Collimonas fungivorans: one gene and its partner. The main gene of each other region encodes a partner of the protein of the gene in region 2 in a complex. Links are inferred from orthologs where the notes say so. Each region holds a gene or a part of one and is shown on either strand. Other genes may lie near its edges.

The links. Proteins that work in one complex are often made in the same cells at the same time.
Region 1: the proteins of metK (region 2) and groL are in contact, whole or in part, in a cryo-EM structure (PDB 8P4O), measured with the Escherichia coli proteins. The link is inferred for Collimonas fungivorans from one-to-one orthologs.

What each region holds. Positions count from the first base shown.
Region 1 is NZ_CP013232.1:4,775,012-4,777,956, reverse strand. Bases 1-2,920 are described here. They hold groL (chaperonin GroEL), read right to left. Parts: upstream 2,327-2,920; coding sequence 674-2,326; downstream 1-673. Other genes in these bases: groES (co-chaperone GroES), read right to left, coding at 2,427-2,720; CFter6_RS20935 (methionine ABC transporter ATP-binding protein), read right to left, coding at 1-336.
Region 2 is NZ_CP013232.1:5,141,385-5,144,252, forward strand. Bases 16-2,858 are described here. They hold metK (methionine adenosyltransferase), read right to left. Parts: upstream 2,096-2,858; coding sequence 935-2,095; downstream 16-934. Other genes in these bases: CFter6_RS22530 (AI-2E family transporter), read right to left, coding at 16-784; CFter6_RS22540 (lysophospholipid acyltransferase family protein), read left to right, coding at 2,372-2,858. In the rest of the region: more of CFter6_RS22530, read right to left, coding at 1-15; more of CFter6_RS22540, read left to right, coding at 2,859-2,868. UniProt on the Escherichia coli protein: Catalyzes the formation of S-adenosylmethionine (AdoMet) from methionine and ATP.

The sequences.
Region 1 (2,945 bases), 370 kb from region 2 along the record:
CAAGCCGGCCAGCTCCAGCGGCAGCGCGATGTTGTCGTACACGGTGCGCGACGACAGCAGGTTGAAGTGCTGGAAAATCATGCCGATTTCCCGCCGCGCGCCGCGCAGCTGCTCGGCGTCGAGCGTGGTCAGGTCCTTGCCGTCGACGACGATGTTGCCGGAAGTAGGGCGGTTCAGCAGGTTGAGGCAACGCACCAGCGTGCTCTTGCCGGCGCCGCTGCGGCCGATGATGCCGAAGATTTCGCCCTTGCGGATCGACAGGCTGACGTTGCGCACCGCATCGACCGGCCCGCGCGCGCCGTTGAAGCGCTGGGTGACTGCTTTGATTTCTATCATTTCAGAATGAAAAAAGGCAGCTGATTGCATAAACATCAACAATCTCGCCGCCGTTATGTATTTTAGTAGGTGCTTATTTTATAAGCGTTTGTCAAGCATGGGAAGGAACATTTAGGCATGGCGTTATTACCGTCGTGTCTATGCAAATACAAACACCGCAGACGTAGTTAAATGGGGTCAGAGTTTTTTTCGCGTTTTTTGCGAAAATTACTCTGACCCCATTTAACGGGCTACGGAGCGCGATGTAAAAAAGCCCGCGACGGATAACCATCGCAGGCTTTTTCATAAAGCAACAACAGATGTTTCACAAAGGCCGGAAGAATGCCGGCCTTTGGAATTACATCATGCCGTCCATACCACCCATACCGCCCATGCCACCCATGCCGCCTGGCATGCCGCCAGCCGACTTGTCTTCTGGCTGTTCAGCGATCATCGCTTCAGTAGTCAGGATCAGGGAAGCAACCGAAGCGGCGTTTTGCAATGCCGAACGGGTAACCTTGGTTGGGTCCAGGATGCCCAGTGCAATCATGTCGCCATAAGTGCCGTCGGCAGCGTTGTAACCGTAGTTGCCCTTGCCAGCCAGGACTGCATTGACCACAACCGATGGCTCGTCGCCAGCGTTGAATACGATCTGGCGCAGTGGCTCTTCGATCGCGCGCAGCACGATCTTGATGCCGGCTTCCTGGTCAGGATTGTCGCCCTTCAGGTCCTTGATGTTGGCACGTGCGCGCAGGAATGCCACGCCGCCGCCTGGCACAACGCCTTCTTCAACTGCTGCACGGGTAGCGTGCAGAGCATCTTCAACGCGGGCTTTCTTTTCTTTCATTTCAACTTCGGTAGCAGCACCGACTTTGATCAGCGCAACGCCGCCGGCCAGCTTGGCGACGCGTTCTTGCAGTTTTTCACGGTCGTAGTCCGAAGAGGCTTCTTCGATCTGCGCGCGGATTTGCTTGACGCGTGCTTCGATGGTGATGGCTTCGCCGGCGCCGTCGATGATGGTGGTGTTTTCCTTGCTGATTTCGATACGCTTGGCTTGGCCCAGTTCAGCCAGGGTAGCTTTTTCCAGTGTCAGGCCGACTTCTTCAGCGATCACTTGGCCGCCGATCAGGATAGCGATGTCTTCCAGCATGGCTTTACGACGGTCGCCAAAGCCTGGCGCCTTGACAGCTGCAGTCTTCAGGATGCCGCGGATGTTGTTCACAACCAGGGTAGCCAGCGCTTCGCCTTCGACATCTTCTGCGATGATCAGCAGAGGACGGCCGGACTTGGCGACTTGTTCCAGGATCGGCAGCAGGTCACGGATGTTCGAAACTTTTTTGTCGAACAGCAGGACGAACGGGTTTTCCAGGGCAACAACTTGCTTTTCCTGGTTGTTGATGAAGTATGGCGACAGGTAGCCGCGGTCGAATTGCATGCCTTCGACGATGTCCAGTTCGTTTTCCAGCGACTTGCCGTCTTCAACGGTGATCACGCCTTCTTTGCCGACCTTGTCCATTGCCTTGGCAATGATTTCACCGATGTCGGTGTCGGAGTTAGCCGAGATCGAACCGACTTGGGCGATTTCCTTGCTGGTGGTGGTTGGCTTCGACAGGGTCTTGATTTCGGCAACGATGGCGACAACAGCTTTGTCGATACCGCGCTTCAGGTCAGTCGGGTTGAAACCGGCGGCAACATACTTGAAGCCTTCGCGCACGATGGCTTGCGCCAGCACGGTTGCAGTAGTAGTACCGTCGCCAGCGTTGTCGGAAGTCTTGGAAGCGACTTCTTTCACCAGCTGCGCGCCCATGTTTTCCAGCTTGTCTTTCAGTTCGATTTCTTTAGCGACCGAAACGCCGTCTTTAGTGACGGTAGGAGCGCCGAAGCTGCGTTCCAGGACCACGTTGCGGCCCTTAGGACCCAGGGTCACCTTGACTGCATTAGCCAGGATGTTGACGCCGTTGACGATCTTGGCGCGTGCTTCATCGCCGAAAATTACTTGTTTTGCTGCCATGTTTTATTCTCCTGAATAGGTTCAATTCGATTGGGTAGTGACCGGATCCGGTCGGAAGCGCCAGGCGCCGGCCAACCAGAGAATTCCGGCCTGGCCGGAATTACTTGGCTTCGACTACGGCAAACAGGTCTTCTTCGCGCATTACCAGCAGTTCATTGCCGTCGATCTTGACAGCCTGGCCGGAGTATTTGCCGAACAGAACGCGGTCGCCAACCTTGACTGCCAGCGCACGGACATTGCCGTTTTCCAGAATCTTGCCGTTACCGACGGCCAGGACTTCACCTTGATCCGGCTTTTCGGCAGCTGCGTCTGGCAGCACGATGCCGGATGCAGTTTTAGTTTCCTGGTCGAGACGCTTGACGATGACGCGATCGTGCAAAGGACGAAGATTCATATGTGACTCCTTGAGATTCAACAGGTTATTTGTATTTGCAGCAACATCGCAGCAAAGTGGACTGACCGCTCTGCTTTGCTATATGAATGCGCCGCACAGTGACTAGGTCGAGGAGATTGTTAGCACTCTCTCCTAACGAGTGCTAAGTATAGGGACGCTCTGTCGATTTTTCAAGCCCGCATTCGAGTTCGCCGGATAATCTTCAGGCGTAGGGGGGATTAAACG
Region 2 (2,868 bases):
GCAGGCCCGCCAGGAAAGTGACGACGATCATGGTCTTGGTCAACGGCAGGTGGATGCCGCCGAGCCGCAGCACCACCAGCAGGAAGATCGCCGTCAGGGTGGTGTTCAGCAGCGAAATCTTGACCTGGGCGAACACCACGCGGCGAAACGCATCCGCCAGCAGCTGCGCCCGTCCCAGCAATTCGGCCGCCAGCGGCTGCAGCAACGGCATCGGATGGGCGGCGTTCAAGGCCACCATGGCGCCCAGCACCATGCCCACCAGCACGTGGACGAATACCTGCACCGCTTCCTTGCCGGCCAGTTGCACTTCGCCGCGATGCGATTGCAGCCAATCGCTGATGATTTCGCGGATGTCGTCGATATCGTCCGGCAGGTATTGCTGCAGCCAGGCTGGCAGCTGGGTGCGGGCCTGGTCCACCACTACCATCAGCTTCCCTTGCAGCACCTGGATGCGGTCGGGGCCACCGTGGAAAAAAGCCGCCAGGCCGACTATCGCCAGCGTCAGCGCGCCGATGATGATCGCAGACAGGAACACTACTGAAATCAGGTGTGCGCGCTGGCTGGTCAGGCGGCGCTGCACCAGCGGCGTCAACGCGCGCACCAGCTCGTATACCAGCAGGCCGGCCAGCAGCGCAGTCAGCATGTGCAAGGTCATCACCAGGAACAACGCAGTGAGCGCAACCAGCCAGGCAGCCAGGCGGAAACGCGGCAAGGTGGTCACCACGGGACGCAGAGGCGGACGATCGGCGGATGAATCGGAAACGGATTGGGGGGCGGAGGCCATGGCGGACTTGTTTCTTTTATCGTAGTCACTGAGGTGGTCAGTGTAGCAAGTCGCCACCATCGTGCAAAGCACGATTCTGGCATCGCCGACGTTTGGTCCGGCATGGCGGGGAAAGGGAACATCCATCCCCGCCATGCCGGCAGGCGGCAATTACAGGGCGGCAGCTTTCAAGGCAGCGGCCTTGTCGGTGCGTTCCCAGGTGAATTCCGGCTCTTCGCGGCCGAAATGGCCGTAGGCTGCGGTCTTCTGGTAGATAGGGCGCAGCAGGTCCAGCATCTGCACGATGCCTTTAGGGCGCAGGTCGAAATGCTCCAGCACCAGCTGCGCCAGTTTTTCGTCGCTGATCTTGCCGGTGCCGAAGGTGGTCACCATCACCGAAGTCGGCTTGGCGATGCCGATGGCGTACGACACCTGGATCTGGCAGCGGGTGGCCAGGCCGGCGGCCACGATGTTCTTGGCGACATAACGACCGGCATAAGCTGCCGAACGGTCGACCTTGGACGGGTCCTTGCCGGAGAATGCGCCGCCACCGTGGGGCGCTGCGCCGCCGTAGGTGTCGACAATGATCTTGCGCCCGGTCAGGCCGCAATCGCCTTGCGGGCCGCCGATGACAAAACGGCCGGTCGGGTTGATCAGGTAGCGGGTATTCTGCAGCCACTCCTTCGGCACCACCGGTTTGATGATTTCCTCGATCGCCGCTTCTTCGATCGCCTTGTGCTGCATGTCCGGCGCATGCTGGGTCGACAGCACCACGGTGTCGATCGCCACCGGCACGCCATCGACGTATTTCAGCGTGACTTGCGATTTTGCATCCGGACGCAGCCATGGCAAGCGGCCATCCTTGCGCAACTGCGACTGGCGTTCGACGATCCGGTGCGCGTAATAGATTGCGGCCGGCATCAGTTCCGGCGTTTCGTCGCAGGCATAACCGAACATCAGGCCCTGGTCGCCGGCGCCCTGGTCAAGATCGATGCCCTTGCCTTCATCCACGCCCTGGGCGATGTCCGGCGATTGCTTGTCGTAGCCGACCAGCACCGAGCAGCTCTTGTAGTCGATGCCGTAGTCGGCGTTATCGTAGCCGATACGCTTGATGGTTTCGCGCGCGACGGCGATGTAATCCACGTTGGCAAAGGTGGTGACTTCACCCGCCAGCACGACCAAACCGGTATTGCACAAGGTTTCGGCGGCGACCCGCGCTTGCGGGTCCTGGGTAAAGATGGCGTCGAGGATGGCGTCGGAGATCTGGTCCGCGACTTTGTCGGGATGACCTTCAGAAACGGATTCGGAAGTGAAGAGGTACTCATGTGCCATAACAGGCTCCTACAAAAAAACAGTGGTGACCATGTCGCAGTCAAACCTGTTGAGCCTGCGACGCTTTAGCGAAATTTGTATTCCGCCTCGCAAGTTGTCTATTAACTCGGCGGATAATGCTAATTACTATATATTAAGATAATTCCTGCAAGCAATCTATCGGCTTCCAAAAACACCTTGCAACCATATTCGGTTTTGAAACTATTATGCTATTTTACGCCTCTTGAAAAAAATCGGCAAAATCCACCCTCTTTTAGCTCTCGATGAGCTCCTCCAATGCTTGTAATACTCTTCCGCCTGCTGTCGACACTCCCTCTATTTTTCCTGCATGCAATAGGGACGCTGGGCGGCTGGCTGGTCTACCTGGCCTCGGCTTCGTACCGCGGAAAATTGAAAGACAACCTGTTCCGGGCCGGCTATCAGGCGGCTTTGCCGCAGGCCATCAGTGAATCCGGCAAGAGCATGTTCGAGCTGCCGTTCATCTGGTGCGCCGCGCCGCAACGGGTGCTGCGCACCGCCGCCATCGAGAACTGGGAGCTGGCGCAAGCGGCGCTGGACGCCAAGACCGGGGTGATCTTCCTGACCCCGCACCTGGGCTGTTTTGAAATCATCGCCCAGGCGATCGCCACCAAGACCCCGCTTACCGCGCTGTACCGGCCGCCGCGCAAAGCCGCGCTCAAGCCCTTGATCGAAGGCGCGCGCGGACGGCACAACCTGCTGCTGGCTCCGGCCAACCTGGCAGGCGTGCGCACCCTGTTCAAGGCGCTCAAGAA